Novipirellula caenicola: one gene and its partner. The protein of the gene in region 1 binds, or shares a complex with, the protein of each later gene. Links are inferred from orthologs where the notes say so. Each region holds a gene or a part of one and is shown on either strand. Other genes may lie near its edges. The genes, in order: glmM and ABEA92_RS23515.

What was found.
Region 2: the proteins of glmM (region 1) and ABEA92_RS23515 are in contact, whole or in part, in a crystal structure (PDB 7OJS), measured with the Bacillus subtilis proteins. The link is inferred for Novipirellula caenicola from one-to-one orthologs.

What each region holds. Positions count from the first base shown.
Region 1 is NZ_BAABRO010000001.1:106,824-115,997, reverse strand. What follows is about bases 2,644-5,488. They hold glmM (phosphoglucosamine mutase), read left to right. Parts: upstream 2,644-3,312; coding sequence 3,313-4,665; downstream 4,666-5,488. Other genes in these bases: ABEA92_RS00385 (hypothetical protein), read right to left, coding at 4,976-5,488; ABEA92_RS00395 (phospho-sugar mutase), read right to left, coding at 2,644-2,935. In the rest of the region: ABEA92_RS00400 (ROK family protein), read right to left, coding at 1-848; more of ABEA92_RS00395, read right to left, coding at 1,118-2,643; more of ABEA92_RS00385, read right to left, coding at 5,489-7,561; ispG ((E)-4-hydroxy-3-methylbut-2-enyl-diphosphate synthase), read right to left, coding at 7,676-8,812. UniProt on the Bacillus subtilis protein: Catalyzes the conversion of glucosamine-6-phosphate to glucosamine-1-phosphate. Glucosamine-1-phosphate is used for cell wall biosynthesis.
Region 2 is NZ_BAABRO010000015.1:47,498-56,708, reverse strand. Bases 4,077-6,958 are described here. They hold ABEA92_RS23515 (diadenylate cyclase), read right to left. Parts: upstream 6,159-6,958; coding sequence 4,995-6,158; downstream 4,077-4,994. Other genes in these bases: ABEA92_RS23510 (Rho termination factor N-terminal domain-containing protein), read right to left, coding at 6,313-6,609; ABEA92_RS23520 (hypothetical protein), read left to right, coding at 4,585-4,938; ABEA92_RS23525 (PAS domain S-box protein), read left to right, coding at 4,077-4,478. In the rest of the region: more of ABEA92_RS23525, read left to right, coding at 1-4,076; ABEA92_RS23505 (carbon storage regulator), read left to right, coding at 7,195-7,416; ABEA92_RS23500 (TIGR03067 domain-containing protein), read left to right, coding at 7,486-8,043; ABEA92_RS23495 (Dps family protein), read left to right, coding at 8,353-8,844; glucans biosynthesis glucosyltransferase MdoH, read right to left, coding at 9,072-9,211. UniProt on the Bacillus subtilis protein: One of 3 paralogous diadenylate cyclases (DAC) in this bacteria, catalyzing the condensation of 2 ATP molecules into cyclic di-AMP (c-di-AMP). Upon expression in E.coli leads to c-di-AMP synthesis.

The DNA of each region.
Region 1 (9,174 bases):
ATCAACATGGCCACGCCCAATGCCGCAGCTTGATCATCAAACAATTCGATGGCCAGCGGATCGCCGGCTGCAGCAAGTTCACGAAGCTGCTTGGCCTTGTCCTTGATCGAGCATTCGAGCGAATTCAGCGGGTGATCGCTCCACTGCGGCAACGACAATCGGTAACCGAGTTGATGCGTTAGTGCGGTCAACGAAATCGCCGACTCGGCCGTACTGTAGGCGTTGCCAACCTTTAATTGGCGATCATGGTCATAGCGAAACGCGTCGTATGGCAAGAACACATGTCCCGCATGCCCGGCCCGACCTTCTCGGCCTCGGACGACTTTGCCACGCGAAACTTCGCCGCCACCAAGCCCGGTGCCAACGGCTAGAAAAAACAACGAATCCAGTTTGTCGGGTTGGTGGTCCCTGGGATCGATCGCTGGAGCATCATCCCAACGCAGACTCTCAGTGCGGATGACATACTCGCCCAACGCCGCGGCTTGACCATCGCCAAGGTAGCGAATCGGGGTGCTGCCGCCGCTAGCCGACAACCGCGTTTGCAAGTTTTCACGGATCGCAAAGTTAACCCAATCCGGGTGCGCCAAATTCGGTGTGGACAACAACACGCCATCAAGCGTGGCCGGTCCCGGAGTGGCGATCACCACCGATTGAACATCGGCGAGCGATCCGCTGAGACTTTGCAGTTCGCTGATGACCGCATTGGTGAGATCTTCGACGGTCGCGATCGGGCCCTCGGTTGACCGCGTCGGAAATTGGTCAGAGATTTTAAGGATTTCGCGGTTCTCGTCACCGATCGCGACGGTCGACGTGGTGCCTCCGACATCAATGCCTACAAAATATGCCACGGTGAACCCTCCTATGAAATTTCGTCGGGCGAAACGACGCGGAACCCACTACTTAGGATACCAGCGAACCGCAGCGGCGCGGCGCCAGCCGCCCGGTGGTAGCGAATAAAAAGGTTCGATTTTGACCGGGCGGCTCGCGCCGTTCCGCTACAAAAACCACCCGTTTAGTATGAAAGTCGATGGCATTGGGCTGGCGCCGTTCCGCTGTTGTCAGCGGAACGGCGCTATGGTGGCACTGTGGTCGTCGCTTTCGAACCGTTGCTACGGCGTTAGCTGTTCTCTTTCGCAAACGCTCGCATGTCGCTTTCGATGCCTTCGAGACGTTTGACGATCGTTTGACCGGCTGCATCAAGGTCTTGGGAATCGGCGGGGGAAACACGCGTGAACACGTACAACTTGATCTTGGGTTCGGTACCACTTGGGCGAGCTGCGACGTAGTTTCCTTCTTCGTCCAAGTCCAAGATGATCAGGTCGCCGTGAGGGCCGGCAAGCTCCGATTTCTCGCCACTTGCGACATCCAACTTTGTTTGGCTGCCATAGTCGCGGATCTGCTTGACCGCGATTCCGGCCAGTGATTTTGGAGGCGTTTCGCGGAATGCTTTCATCAACCGCTGCATCGCCGCCATGCCTTCGCTGCCTTCCATCACCAGGTTGATCAGTGCTTCCTTGTGGTAGCCATGTTTGCGGTGCAAATCAGCCAACCGCTCGTGCAGCGTTTTGCCTTGGGCTTTCAGCTCGGCTGCCAATTCGCTCATCAACATACAAGCGACGGCGCCGTCTTTGTCGCGTGCGTATTGACCGACCAAATAGCCATGGGATTCTTCGGTGCCAAACACGAATTGGTCGGGGCCTTCGCGATCGATCACTTCGGCAATGTATTTGAATCCGACCAACAGGTCACCAACACAGCGGACGCCGTAATCTTCGGCGATGCGGCGGATCAGTTCACTGGTAACAAGCGTTTTGACGACGTAGTGATCTGCGGACAACGTTCCTGCGGCTTCGCGTTTGCTGAGCACATAATCAGCAAGCAGCGATCCGATTTGATTGCCGTCAAAGGTACCCCATTGGCCCGTCGCATCAGTGGTCTTGGGGGCGGCGACGCCGAGGCGGTCACAATCCGGATCGGTCGCCAGGATCAAATCGAGTTCCTTGGACTGAGCATATTCAATCGGTTTGTCGAAGACCGCTTTGTTTTCGGGGTTCGATACATGCCCGGGAACATTGGGAAAATCGCCGCTTCGTTCTTCATGAGGCCCATACACTTCGACGCTGTGAAAACCGTCTCGCTCGAGCAATGGCATCACGGCGGCAGCACCAACGCCATGCAGCGGCGAGTACAAAATCTTGGCGTCACGCGGACCTGCAAAGGCTTGGGCCGCAGCGGCTTCGAGAAAGGCGTTGTCGATTTCTTCGGTGACCACTTCGACACGTCCGTCGGCCAATGCTTCGGCGAACGGCACAGCCTTGATCTCTTGGCACGACATCACTTGTTCGATGATCGCTTTGTCATGCGGCGGCAATACCTGAGCTCCGCTGGACCAATAAACCTTGACTGCGTTGTCGCTTGGGGGATTGTGGCTGGCGGTCACCATGATGCCGCAGTCACAATTCTTGTGACGCACCGCGAACGACAATTGCGGAGTCGCTCGGTAATCGTCAAGCAAATACACTTTGAATCCTGCGGCAACCATGATCCCAGCGCACAACTCGGTGAAGTGGCGTGATTGGTGACGCGTGTCATAGGCGATCGCACACGACAATTGGTCGCTGCGTCCTTGGCGTTTGGCGTAATCGACCACGTAGTTGGCCAACCCTTGAGCACTTTCGCCGATGGTGCGATCGTTGATCGCGTTCGAACCGATCGGATACATCCGGCCGCGGCGGCCTCCGGTGCCAAACGGAATGATGGTCCAAAACACGTCGTCCAGTTTTTGCCACTGCTGATCGCGGATGTGCTTGGCCACTTCGTCGCGATACGCTGCGTAACGATCTTCGGTCAACCATGATCGAAGATGCCCAGCCGCAGACTTGCTGATCTTGGACTCGCTCGCAGCGGTTTCAACAGCGGATAATAGTTCTTGCACGAATCGCTCCGGAAAAGTAATCAGTAATCAAAAAAACAGTGACAGGATGCCCGACATGCTGGTTTCGCAGTTAAGCTAATCAAACTAAAACGCGTGTCAGCCGAACGAGTCGTTTGCCCGCAGCAAACTTGGCGTTGCGGTTTCCCCCTTTTTGCCAAATTGCCCCGATTAGCCTACGAGCCTCGATCAGCCTTTTGGGTCTCGATTGACATTCGTGGTGACTGGGGACCGAATCAGCTCGATCGGTTGGCCCACCCGCGTGGATGCTACTTGGATGAAACTGATTCTATTTGTTTTGCAGGGTCACTGGCAACGAGGGGCGACAAACTAACACGCTTCCTTTCAATTTTCCTTCCCATCAAGCAGACATTTTCTTCATGAGCAATTTAATCATTAGCGTCAGTGGACTTCGCGGTATCGTCGGCGAGTCGTTCACGCCGGATGTCGCGGTTCGTTTCGTTGGGGCGTATGCATCGAAATTGCCGGCCGGCCCGATCGTGGTCGGTCGTGATGGTCGCAGCAGCGGAATCATGCTGAAGCAGGCGATTATTGCCGCATTGACCGCCTGTGGCCGCGATTGCATCGATGCCGATGTCGCGGCGACGCCGACCGTCGGCGTGTTGGTGCGAACGCGAAACGCGGCGGGTGCTGTACAAATCTCGGCTAGTCACAATCCTCCGCCCTACAACGGCATCAAACTGTTTGGGCCCGACGGACGCGTTTTGGACGCCGTCACCGGAGCGTCCATCCGTGATGCCTATTTGGCTGGTGAAGCGGATTGGTGCTCGTTTGATAAAATCGGATCCGCAACAAGTGACGCGGATCCCCATGCTGATCACTTGGACATGGTTTTGCGGACGGTCGATGTTGCGGCGATCGCAAAGGCAAAGCACCGCGTGTTGTTGGACAGCAACCATGGCGCAGGCGGATTGCTGGGCAAACGATTGCTCGCCGCCCTCGGGTGTGATGCGGTGATTGTCGGCGACACCCCAGACGGCAATTTTGCGCATGTTCCCGAACCTACAGCCGACAATTTGACGGGGATAGCCGATCAGGTTCGCCAACATGGCTGCAGCGTCGGGTTCTGTCAGGATCCTGATGCCGACCGTTTGGCATTGGTCGACGCGAACGGACGTTATATCGGCGAAGAATACACGTTGGCGCTTTGTGTGCAGCGAGCGATGCAACACGAATCGACGCGGGGTGCCATCGTGATCAACGGAGCGACCAGCGGAATGAGCGAGCGATTGGCTGCCGCGTCAGGAGTTGAGTCGTTTCGCAGCAGTGTCGGCGAAGCCAATGTCGCCGACATGATGATCGCGAAACAGGCGAAATATGGCGGCGAAGGCAATGGTGGTCCCATCGATCCGCGAGTCGGATACGTTCGCGACAGTTTTGTCGGGATGGCCCAAGTCTTGGATCTGATGACCGCCACAGGGAAAAGTTTGGCGGAACTTGCCGATGCGTTGCCAAAGCTTCACATCCACAAATCCAAAGCCGAAGTCTCTGCGGACAAACTGCCAAAGCTGTTCGATGCCCTGATTGCAACTCACCAAGACGCAACCGCCAGCACCGGAGACGGGTTGCGATTGGCATGGCCCGACAAATGGTTGTTGGTCCGCGGCAGCAACACCGAGCCGATCGTGCGTTTGATTGCCGAAGCGGAATCCGAGACCGAAGCCCGTTCGTTATGCGATAACGCGGCAGCAAAATTGGCCGAACTCTCGTAACACGGCAGAGCAGAAATTGTTGTAGCCAAACTCTTCGTAGCCATGCCCGTCGTAGCAAAGCCCGTCGTAGCGAAACTCGCCAAGAGTTTCGGTTGGGATCTACTTGCAAATTAAGCCAGCAGAACGTAGTGCCGATTTCAACGAGCCATCAACGACGGCCGGTGGAACCGGCCCTACTCGAAACTAATTTCGAGGCTCCCGCCTCGTCGTATTGCGGTCGGCAGATGGGAGCCTGCAATTCATTGGGTTCCCCGTCATGAACCGTAGGAACCAGGGGTGGCGTTCAGCCAGAAGTATCGATTTCCTTGCCCTAATTCGCCTCGTAGATGGCGACGATCGTCTTTGTGGATTCGGGGAAATCGGAAATCTTTTCGTCAACTGGATTAACATGCCACAGTAGGTGTCGACCGTCATCGCAAACAGTCAGGGATCCCTGCAGCGGGGTTGTGACTGCGGGTGCCAGCCTTCGCAGCGGGACTGCGGTAACCCCATCATCAACTCGGACCACGTCGATTGCTCCGTCCTTTCGCAGCAAATACAAGATCGTTTGGTCGTCGTTGCAGGCAACGGTAATAATGGGTTCGTCCCGCCATGGAAGTTCAATTTCTTGAACGTTCTCGAGATTCCAGACGGTGCAATAACCGTTCATCGAATTCAATGCGAGCGTTCCCCAAAAAGCGGACCATCCCATCGTTGGCGCTTTCTCGATAGTCTGCAGTACTTGCGTGGATTGATCCCATAAAAATAGCGGGGAATCAAACGGTACGTCTTCACCAACGCCTTCGATTAACACCGACGAACTACTTCGAGATCCCAACACTTCAGGATGTATGAATCCTGTTTTTGAGATTTTGAAGCGATGTTCGACTTGATGTTCGCCTGATCGGATTGCGACGCGATGTAGTGAGCCGTCTGCGGTACACGCGATCAACCACTGCGAGTCGTCCCCGCACATTGTCACGTCACCTAAGTTCCTAATCTGAAACGGATCACCGAATTTCAAGCCATCGTGGAACGGCGTTTTGACCTCGGCGGTCACGCGACCCGTTCGAATGTCCCGCTCGATGACGTTTCCTCCATCACCGCCATAGTAGCTGTAGGAATGTCCGGATTTGCCACCGGGTAAGTTTCCCTCTTGTCCTTCCGGACGCTCCATTGGCACTCGTCGAATAATGGTTCCCGAATTGGTAGCAATTTCGATGCTCTCATTGTGGCCGCCAACCCAAATGGAATTTTGATCGGAGATCGAATAAAGTCGCCATACATGTTCATTCAACGGAAACGTATGAACGGGTTTGCGAACGGGAAAATCTGCAGGTCTGGATGCCGGTTGAGAACGAGTAAACGAGACGCCTTCCTCGCCCGCGAGCACGCGTTTGATCTTTCCTATCTCCTGATCCAAAAACGCGGCGTTTTTTTCATATGCAAACAACGCGTGTGGAAGAAAGTCGTTTGCCAGAATCTTGGCGGCTTCATCACAAATGCGAAGCGGTTGGCGATCATAGTCTGGGCCGTACCGCCATCCTGTATCTCTGCGATCATCGAGCAAGCTGGCCAGAAAATCTCTCTTCCAACTTTCTCGCCCGGTTTGATCTCGCAGTGCGTGAATACAAGAACGCAGCGTTTGCAGCGTGTTGTGATTGCGATAGAGATCGAACAGTTCTCGAGAGCGAACCGGGTAGTAGCGTGCCGCCGCCACCAATAAATCGTATTGGCCACCAAACGGGCCCTGATCGGTCGGCGGAGCAACGGATAACATTTCGCTGATGCGTTTAAAGATTCCATCTTCATCACGTTCGATGACGTTTGCGTTGATGGCAGCGGCGACAACATTAGGTGACTCGGCTCGCATTGCCGCGTCGAGAAGCGCCTCGGTCACCGCAGATTGGTTCGATGTGCTTACGGCTTTAAATAAATCTTCAGCGCTCAGTCCATTTTTCAATTCGATTTTTTGCCACGTTTCAAGATCCTCGGGGGCGCTGAGATCAAGATTGCGAATTCGTTGCCCGATTAACTCTCCTGATTCTTTGGGAAAGTAGTACAACAGCCGCAGCGCTGCTCCGCTTTGTGTATACCCCTCGTGATCGGTGTAAAAATCATCTAGCAATGCATCAAAGAGCATCCGAGGTGGATCCTGACTGTGCCAGATTGAACGAACAACCTCAACGATCTTCGGAACATGCGTGGGACTATTAATGACCCGGCATGCCGTGGGTTGGTATCGAGACGATTGAAAGCCTCGATTGACAATCTGCCCGATGATGACAAAACAAACATCGCCGATTGTCACTGCATGTCTGGGAACGTGTTGCTGATCTTGTAACGCATCTTCCTGGCTGAAGAATTTATCAAATGTCTGTTTCGCATTCTGCTCGATTGGACGAGCGAGGTTAAGCTGGACCTCATGGCCGTACCATTGCGAACCAAACATCCCCTCGTGTTCCATTGTCAGCTTCGTCGGTGTCGCGTCAGCAAGACGTTCGAGCAACACGGGTAGTGCCTTCGGCCCCAACGCGACGAGTTGCTTTAAAACGTCATTCGTTTTCAATTGGTGATCAATCATGATGATCCCAACATAAAACTCTGCTGTGTCGCCAATGGGCGCAAACTGACTGCCACTCATCCAATTCGCAAAACCATAGTCTGGCTGATCAATTTCCGACAATCGATCAACGAGCGTTTCAACCGCTTTGGATTCAGCCGCCGTAGCCACGTATTCTTTTGAATCGATTCGAACTTGTGGTCTTGAAGCCAGAATCTGAGGAGGCCGCCGTTCATCGTTCTCCGAAAACCATGGGTCATCCGAAATCGGTGGGGATTCCGCAAGCGACGGAGCACAGAAAACGGGATCGGCCAGAACCGAAAGCCCCATCAAGATGTAACTTAATTTGCCCATTGCGTTCTCCTTGTCCGATATTTTACCGGAAAGAATTCGCATGAGGCTGGAGATTGCCAAAAAACAAGGGCGTCGGCGAAAACGCCGACGTGGAAGCAACTTTGGCGTGATTCGTTAGCCTTTGCGGGCGATCAGTTCGTCGAGTTCTTGCTTCAGCTTGGGCAAGATCTCGTCATAACCAAACGCGCCGAGCGCTTCGGTGCCCCGTTTCAAATTGACCTTTGCCGGGCCGCACCATAGTCCGAGATCAGCGTCATCGGTTTCGCCCGGCCCGTTCACCCGGCATCCCATCACCGCGATGGTGATCGCGTGGTTCTTGGCATATTCAGTCATTTCTTTGACACTGGCGGCCAGTTCAATGAACGCTTCGTTTTCGACTCGCGAACAACTCGGGCAACTGATGATGTTCAGCGACGAATCGTCAAACACCACGACACTGCGTACCCGGCCGCTGTAGATGTCTTGGACGATCGAATGGCCTGCGTCGATTTCTTCGGGTTTGCGATCGTTCGGCAGCGTCAGCGAAACGCGAACCGTGTCCCCGATCCCCTTGCCGATCAATTGCTCGAACGCAATTCGAGTTTTCACGATTCCATCGGGCGGCATGCCGGCTTCGGTCACCCCGAGGTGTAGCGGCACATCGGGCCGCAGTTCTGCAAACCGCTTGTTGACCTCGATCACTTTACGTGGATCGCTATCTTTGAGCGAAACGACATAGCGGGTGAAGTCGAGCGAATCGACCAACTCACAATGCTCTCGAGCCGATTCGATCATCGGAGTGATCGAATCCGCAGGATCGTACTTCTCTTTTTTGGCAGGATCCATGCTGCCGCAGTTCACGCCGATGCGGATCGCACAATCGTGCTGTTTGGCTTGGTCGATGATGAACCGCACCTTGTCTTGCCAAGGTTTGTCACGTTGGTGGTGATACAAATGGCCGGGGTTGTAGCGAATTTTGTCAACGTACGGCGCCACCTTTTCGGCCAAGCGAAAGTTTTCTTGCAAGTCGACCGCTAGATTCGCGGTCGTTTGCTTGCGAATTTCCGCCAACGCCTCGGCATCCTTGTCGCTATCCACCGCGATGCGAACCACGCCGGCGCCCCGTTCGCGAAGCGCTTCGGCTTGAGCGACCGTTGCGTCGATGTCTTGGGTTTTGGTCGCCGTCATGCTTTGCACGGCAATCGGATGGTTGTCGCCGATGGTGATCGAGCCGATCTGGACGCTGCGGGTGGGGTTACGTTGAATCGTCATCTTCGTTTTGGTTAGCTGGAATTGGACTCAGGGCTAGCGAATACCATACCTGATGCCCGCCATTTTCCCTAGGCTTTGTCTAAAATCGCGTTCCGCTTGGCTTTCGCTCTGCAGAATTCTCGGCAAAACACCACTTTCGCGGCGTTTGAGACCATGTTTTCGATCGTATCGGGGATCATGGTTGCTCAATCCTGGCTAGACGGCAACCTAACCGTGCCCCACGCCAGAACACAACGCGGCGATGTAATTCGCAGTAGCGGAACTCGGCTCTTGGATGGTTGATTCAATCCAAATGCAAATCGCAACAGTGCGCCGTGGGCCGAAAAGCACCGGGTTGTGCGTGGGAATTAGCCGCTGACGCG
Region 2 (9,211 bases), on another replicon or contig:
TATCGATCACCGCGATCGCAAGCGACGTCAGCGAACGAAAAAAGGCCGAACTCGAGATGATCCAGCGTGAGCGAACGCTTTCGTTGGCACTGGACGCTGGCCGCATGGGCAGTTGGGTTTGGAATATTACCAAAAACCAAATCACGTGGTCCGATCGTCTGCACGCGATGTACGGCTATGACAAAAACGAATTCAAGGGGACTCCCGAGGGATTCTTGGAAATCGTCATCCCCGAAGATCACCCCGTCGTCCAGCAAGTCATTGATTCGATCCTGCATTCGGATTCCGAACGCGAAGAGTTCGAGTGCCGCTGCGTCCGAGGGACCGATGGACGGATCATCTGGTCACAGGTGCATGGCGTTGTGGACCGCGACGAGCAGGGCAATGCCCTGCAAATCACCGGCTTTGCCGTCGACATCACCGATCGCAAACAACGCGAATTGAATCTGGCATTTTTAGCCGATTTGCAATCTGCATTCGTCAATCCGCTATCGGCTGACGAGATTGTCCAACAGGCCTGCTCGCGTATCGCGAAGTACATGAACTTGTCGCGATGTTTGCTGGTCGAAATCGATGAAACAAACGAAACGGCCAAGGTGTTTCACGAACACGTTGCCGACGAGAGTCTTCCTAGCTTGGACGGGATTCATGGTCTTGCCGATTTCCACGACGACCACGAACGGGACGCTCTGTTAGCAGGCCAACCGCTCGCGATTGATGACTGCCAAAGCTCGTCGCGTCCCGCCGAATCGGTCGAGCGTTTTGCCAAGTTCAAAATTGGTTCGCTGTTCACCGCAACCTATGTTAGTGACCGAAGATTGAAGTTTGTGTTGGCCGCCATTCGCAGCGAACCCCATCATTGGCAAGCTGACGAAAAGGATTTTTTGCAAGAGTTTACCACCCGAGTTTACGCGAGACTTGAACGTGCCCGCGCCGAAGACGCACTGCGCGAAAGCGAAGAGTTTAATCGAACGATCATCGAGAGCAGTCCCGACTGCATCAAGGTGCTCGACTTAGACGGCCGCATGTTAACGATGAACTCCGCCGGGATTGCCTCGTTTGAGATCGCGGATTTTGAGACATTTCGTGGAAAGCGTTGGGAAACGTTGTGGCCTGCCGAAAATCAGTCCAACGTGCTTCAAGCCATTGCCGATGCCATCGACGGCGGCACCGGCAGCTTCCAAGCGTATTGCCCCACCGCAAACGGAACGCCTAAATGGTGGGACGTGATCGTCACGGCGGTCCGTGGTGTATCAGAACAAATTAAATTTCTCGTCGCGGTTTCCCGTGACATTACTGAACGAAAACGCTGGGAATTGGAACTTTCCGACCGCGAAGCGCACCTCCGCCGCGTGATCAACAATCAACTCGGACTTGTTGGCGTGATCGGAAGCGATGGCAAGCTATTAGAAGTCGACGATCGCTCGATGAGCATTGCTGGGCTCCGCCGTGAGGATGTGATCGGAAAACATTTTGCCGAATGCGCTTGGTGGACTTACGATGACTCGGTCGCCAACCAAATGCGAGACGCGATGGATCGCGCGTTTGCGGGGGAAACGGTGCGGTTTGATGTCGGATTGTATTCCAAGGAAGGCAATCCGCTGATGATCGATTTCATGATGGCACCGGTCCAGGATGCCAACGGAAATATTGAGTACCTGATTCCCTCGGGCGTCGATATCAGCGAACGCTATGCAGCGCAGATGCGATTGATCGAAAGCGAACGCCGAATGTCGATGGCGCTCAAAGCCGGTGCGATGGCGGCCTGGGAATGGAGCGAGGAGAAAAGCGTTTGGGAAGACTCTGTGTTCCAACTATTGGGAATCCCTCGACGAGACAACCCATCAAGTGAACTGTTCTTTCAAAGCGTCCATCCCGACGACCTTGCGGCGCTTAAATCAATGTGGCGCCAGGCGACCCAAAAGGGTGATGCCTATGAAACCGAATTCCGCATCATTCGTCCCGATGGCCAAGTGATTTGGTTGGCGGCGGTCGGCACCATCCTGCGCGATGAACACGGCAAGGTGACGCGGATCCATGGGCTGAACTGGGACATCACCGACGCCAAGGAATCCGAACGTCGCATTCTCGCCAGCGAAGAACGTCTACGTTTGGCACTAAGTGCTGCGGAGCTGAAACTTTGGCAATGGCACATCAATGCTGACAAATTCTATCGTTCCGGTGAATTGAGCAAACAATCGGGAATGGAATCCGCCAGACCGCTCGGGGGACTCGCCGAGTTTCTCGATCTGGTCCATCCCGATGATCGCGATCATGTCGAACAGTCGCTGCGTCACAGTTTGCAGTCGGGCACGCCGTATCGTTGCGAATACCGCATCCGACGATCCTCCAAGGCCTATCGCTGGGTGATGTCGCTTGCCCATCTTTCCGTCAAGGACAGCGATTCGCCGCTGCAAATGATCGGAGTCGAACTTGATATCACGACTCGACGTGAATCCGAAGAAGCGATCAAGTTGGCTCTCGAGAACCTCGAGAGCAGCAACACAAAACTACAGGGCATTTTCGATGTGACTTTGATCTTCGTCGGCGTCATCGACCTGGACGGTTACGTCAGCGAAGTCAACAAGACCGCTACCGCGGGATGCGGATACACTCGCGAGGAAATCATCGGCAAGAAGTTTTGGGAATGTCCGTGGTGGCGTCGATCGGCCAAGGTACAGTCGGCAATTCGTGATTCGTTTCAACGCGCCGCCGCAGGTGAAACGCTTGAAATGGAATTGGATTACTGGATCGCCGACGGATCCAAACGTGTCTTTCAATTCCGAATCGCCCCAGCTCGAAACGACAAAGGCGAGGTGACCTTTGTCGTGCCCAGTGGCGTGGACATTACCGAGCGAAAACGAAATGAACGCGAGATCCGCCTCAGCGCTCAACGATTGAGCGTGGCAGCCAAGGCGGCCGGTTTTGGCATGCTGCACGTCGATTTGCGTTCTTCGAACGTCATGTTTTCACCCGAGTTCAAACGAATTGTTGGCTACCCAGAAGATCACGCGTTCCAGATCCAGATGAACGAAACGCCTTCGTTTGTCTACCCCGAAGACGCGGCGGCATACCAGGAATACTTCCAGCAGGCCGCGCAAACACGACGAAAACTGATGACGCCGCTTGACCTTCGCGTCATCCGGCTCGACGGGGAATTGCGCTGGGTGCGTTTGCAAACCAAAACGCTGTGGACCAAAGGCAACCAAGGCAACAAGCGACCGTCGCAAATCATCGGCACGCTGCTGGACATCACCAATCAACACGAGTTCGAACAATCGCTCAAAGAAGCACGTGAACAGGCCGTTGCCGCAAACGAGTCAAAGAGTGCGTTTTTGGCCAACATGAGTCACGAAATCCGTACCCCGATGACCGCGATCCTCGGCTATGCCGATTTGATCGCCGAAAAGGTCAACGACGACGAAACGCTCTCGCACGTTCGTACGATCCGGCATAACGGTGGTTTCTTGCTGGATATCATTAACGATATTCTTGACCTGTCGAAAATCGAAGCGGGCAAATTTGAAATCAGCCAACAGCGTTTCGCTCCGAGTCATTTGGTCGAAGACGTTCGCTCGATCATGGAAGTCCGTGCGACCGAGAGCAACCTTGAACTCGATGTCGAGTATCACGGGAAAATTCCTGCCGAAATCACCTCCGACCCTAAGCGATTGAAACAAGTCCTGATTAATCTAGTCGGTAATGCAATCAAATTCACTCCCGCAGGCATGGTGAAAATCATTGTGCGATACATCGACCAGCAACACGATCGTGGAAGATTGCAGTTTGAAATTGTCGACTCGGGTATCGGCATGAGCCGGGAACAGCAGCAGCGATTGTTCCAACCTTTTTCGCAAGGCGACGGCAACGTCAACCGCGAATTTGGCGGCACCGGTCTCGGGTTGGCGATCAGCAAACGGTTGACCGAGATGTTAGGGGGTGAAATCTCGGTCGAGAGCGAATTGAGCAGAGGCAGCAAATTTACCGTCTCGATCTCCACCGGCGACATTGACGACGTGCAAATGATCCAGCCCAAATTGACGACCGAACCGGTGGCCAGCCCCACGCCTGCCGAAGCGATCCGCTTGGACTGCCACGTCTTGGTCGTCGACGACCGCCGCGACATTCGTTTTCTCAGCAAATCGTTGCTGAAAAAAGCAGGCGCCAAAGTCAACGAAGCCGAGGATGGCGAAGTTGCGATCCAAATGGTGGAGGAAATGGTCCAAAAAGGCCGCTCCTACGATTTGATTCTGCTGGACATGCAGATGCCGCGACTCGATGGATACCAAACCGCCGAGCGGCTCCGTCGACTCGGATTCGACGGTCCCATCATCGCATTGACCGCCGACGCGATGCAGGGGGATATGAATCGGTGCATCGAAAGCGGCTGCAATGATTACCTGAGTAAACCGATCAACGTCCAACGATTGACCCAAATGGTGCACCGCTTTACCAGCGGAGCTCACGAAACCCGTTGAGCTACGGCACACGGAATGCAGCAGGGGGTGAAACCCGCAAATCACCAATTACACTGAAGCTCTACACTATCTCAAGGCCGTTTCCAGGCCGTAAGCGAAAAAGGCGATGCTGACACCCGAACAAAAAAAACGCTTTCAAGAAGCGATCGACCGTGTGGGAGGCGACTGTGAATTGCTGGTTACGATGGCAGCGCTGGTCAGCGAGGATGCTCCGCAATTGGTCAACGATCTCGAACATCATTTCGAAAACGACCAACTCCAGGACGCTGCCGCCACCGGGCACAGTTTGAAAGGATTGCTGAGTACCTTCGAGACCGGAACTCCCGTCAAAGAGCTGCAAATGGTGATCGACGCGGCCCGGGCCGGCAATCGCGAACGTGGCAATGCGCTATGGTTGGCTTGTAAACCTGCGATCGAATCGTTGACTACCTCGATCACGGCATTGACGGTCAGCAACTAGAGCGGTTCAAACCGGGCATACAAATCGGATCGATGATCTCACCGAGCATTCGTCCGTCATTTTTTGCGAACGATCACATCAACCCACCGAGGTACGATCTCGTTGACACTCAATTCGCTCGGGACGTTGGTCAAGGCCTGCTCGGTGGACAACCGCTTCGGGATTCCCAATTGCACATCCTCGAGTTCCAACGAGACCGTGATTGCTGAAACGTCAAGAATTTTGAATGCTTTATCCGATCCCACCAACGTCACCTCGGCATAACTTGATCGCGGCTCGGCGACGACCCAATCAGCGGCCAAATTTCGATATTCGATCGGCACAATGATCGTTCGCTGTAGCGTGGCCGTTTGATACGCAAACAAAATCCACAGCAAAACCGCCAGCGACAGCGACGCGAACCCCATGAACCATCGGTCCCATCCGCTCTCGCCTCGCAAATCGTTCGTCACGGTCTGGCTAGCCAAAAATTGCTCGAGCCTTTGAGCCAAGCCTGCGGGATCGACCTCGGTCAGTTCGCCGCCATGCGCGGTGGTGATCGTCCCACGTTCTTCGGAGACGACAACCACCAAGGCATCACAGCACTCGGACAATCCCAACGCAGCGGTATGACGAGTTCCGCTGCCTTGCACTTTCGTCAAATTGGACGATAACGGCAGATGCAAACTTAGCTGCCGTATCCGCGAATCTTCAATCAACACCGCACCATCATGGCCGGGTGATTGGGGATGAAAGATGCTCAACAGCAGCGGTTCACTGATCTCGGCATCCACCAACACGCCACCACGCATGTGCCGGGTCAGCGGTTCACGGCCTGGGAACACAATCAAGGCACCGATCTGATCACGAGCAAGCGCCGCCACTGATTCGACAATCGTATCGATGATGCCTGAATCGGATGAGTCATGGGTGCCCTGCCGTAGCCATCGTGACGACACCAGCCGCTCGATGCCGTGCCGAATATCCTGCTGAAAGATCACAATGATCGAAAAGAGGATCGCGATGATCCCGTACTGGAAAATCATCGTGGTCAAATACATTTCCAACCACCCTGCTAAGACATACAGGGCGGCCAACAACGCAATCATCACCCCAAGCGACTGGGTTGACCGATGTCGTAACCAAACCAAGCCAACGTAGATCAATAGCGTCACGATACCGATGTCCAAAGCATCGGCTAAGCGAATCTGCTCGATCAATTCATTCAAATGACGCCGCATTTAAACTCACTTTGCGTGATCACAATCGTGTTCTTACTGACCGGTTGGGTCTTGCATTTCAAAACGAAGGTCGTAGCGGTCTTTATCCAAGACCTTCGCCACGACCTTTACTACCTCGTAACCGAAAGTTGCCGCGGACGCGTGCCGCGGCGATCTAGCGACGACTTCGAATCGCGTCGATCAAATCGGCCTTGTTCATTTTGCTGCGTCCCGAAATTTCCAGGTCCGCCGCCAAATTCCTCAGTTCATCCACCGTACGCTCTTCGAGTCGTGTGTTGGGGTTCCCCGTGCCTTGCGTCTTTTGATTCGGAGTCCGGCCTTCGTGACGACGTTGTTTATTGACCGTCCGCGCGGCCACCTCTTCGGCATCGTCCTCGGACTTGCCACGTTCAAGTTGACTCTGCTTGATGTGATCGTACTGTCGTTCGTCTTTATCAGACCATTTAACCATGATCGCCCTCCCTCGCCATTGATCTTGTCAGCGGATGTTTGATCGGATTTCCCATCGGGTGCAAGCTCGCATCCGCGACATCACTTTGAAGCATGGATCCCAGGAAGCAGGGAGCCCAGTGAAACCGTGGACGCGTTCAAAGAAAAGCTGTGACGCTGATTGCTTGATGCTAGCCCCGCAAAGTCAAAGATGCATTTTGCGTGCCATGCGAATCCCCCCGCAAATCCATAGAGTCCCCCTTCATTCGTCGCTGCAATGGGACATCGATGGATGAGTCAGGGAGACTAATTTGAATGTGGGCAAGGCTCAGCACGACCAACCGGCGACAGACATGGACGACCACTTGGTATTGAAGTGATGTCCGATCAACCCGCTTGGCAGACAAACGCGACTTTTCACATCACGACCAAGCAAAGCGATCTTGGCAAATCCCACAAAAGCACGCGAAAAAGCGTGTTTGTCGGCAAAAAATCAGCGTCTGCCTCTGTCAACCCTCTTGTGCGGCACGCCAAGTGCTGATTCGGATGACCACGCAAATCAGTAGTAACTAAAGGATTTTTTAAACACAACTTCAAGGATGAAATCATGTTAGTTCTTAGCCGCAAATCAGGTGAATCGATTCGACTTGGCGACGACATTGTCCTGACCGTCCATCGCACTCAAGGCAATCGCGTCCAACTCGCGATCGAGGCTCCACGCGAAGTGCCCATCCGGCGTGCAGAACTTAGGTCAACGCCGCGAACTGGTTCGCCGCGAGAAAACGTCTCGGTCAGTCGCTTGCAAGACTACCTGCGCCGATCCGCTTGAGCTGCTGCGTTTCGAGCAACAGCGAAACCCTGTTCCTTAAAACCACCTCTTCTATAAAACGAGAGAACCATGCGTTACACCATTTTGATGGCAACGGCGATCGCCGTGGGCATTTCTTTTTCCGCGACGAGCCATGCGGATGAAAAATCGAGCGACACCGCAAACGAAAGAATGCAAGGCAGATGGAAAATCGTCGAAGGCGTCAACCAAGGACGTGAACTATCCAAACAAGAACTCGACGGCAGCACCGTGTCGGTCACTGCTAACTTGATTGTGACCTACGACCGTGATCAACAACAACGCTTCCAAGCCGTCTTTACCGTCGATGATTCTCAAGACCCGATGCACATCACGATGACATCGGTTCCCGATACGGCGCGTCCCAGCGAAGTCGCTCGTGAAAAGCAGGACCGCCCAGCGGATCAAGCCCAGGAAACGATGACGTCAGGCATCCTGAAATTCGATGGCAAAAACCGCTGGGTTTTGTGCTATGCGTTGCCCGGTGCCGAGCGACCTACGGAATTCAAATCGCCCAAGGGTAGCAAGATCATGCTGTTTACCCTGCAAAAGGACCAGGGCGATCCCGTCCCCGGACTCGGCAAAACGATCGAAAGCGAAAAAGAATAGCGAGGGGATCGCGAACCATCAGCGAGCCGGTCGCGAGCGAATCGGCTCACCTGGCTTCTCGCCTGCGCGTTTTATGACCAGCTTGGCTGCTCCGCATCCACGCCGGCTTGAATGCCTAAGAAATTGCACTAAGACTCGGCAAGATTGCGAGGACTGAAATACGCCACCGCTGCCTCTGTGGCGGTCGCAATCGAGTTGGTCCAAAGTTTGCTTTGAATTCACGATGTTCACTCAGGTGTGAATCGCCAGCGGACGGGGTATCCCCCAGCCGGGCGTTCCAATTAATAACATCATGAATTCGAAGAAACCATGGCTACTGACACCCAATCTGTTTTCAAACGAGACATTCTTAGCGACAAGAACAACGACAAAGTTTGTGGTTTATTGCAGCAAAACTTGGTCAACTTGATCGATCTTGCTCTGACACTAAAACAAGCCCATTGGAATGTCGTGGGCCCGAATTTCCGCAGCATTCATCTGCAACTCGATGAAATCATTGCGACCGTTCGTGAAGCCAGCGACGAGGTCGCCGAACGGATCAGCACCTTGGGCGTTGTCCCTGATGGACGCGCCGCCACCGTCGCGGAATCGAGCGAATTGTCCACTTACCCTCGCGAATTCGTTAAGTTCAGCGAGACGGTAACGCTGTCGGCGGACGCGGTGAAAACGACGATCGATTCGCTACGCAGTGCGATCGAAAAACTTGGCGATCTCGACCCGATCAGCGAAGACATGTGTATTGGCATCTCCTCAGCCCTTGAAAAGCACCTCTGGATGCTGCAAACCCAAGAAGTGGTTTAAATCGCCAATCGCATCGCGAGCGAGATGGCCGGTGCCACACCGGCCATCGCTTTTCGGGCCATCGCTTTTCGGGCCATCTGACTTACTTGGCACGAGCCATACGGCATTTCTAGCAGGGGCGGCACAACGCACTCGGCCCTAACTGCCCTAGGCTCACTTCGCCCCACGTTGGCCCCCACGCTGCCCCCTCACGTGTTGGCCTTCCCCTCGTTGACCTCGCGGCTGGATTACTTCGATTGCGACTCGAGGTGCAGCGCCATCAACGTTTCGGCATCGGCCAAGACGGCCGCACGCGACTCTTCGGGGATCCCCGCCATGCCACTTGTACTCCATGCGGCCTCGATTGCCTTTCGCTGATTGGTCGGCA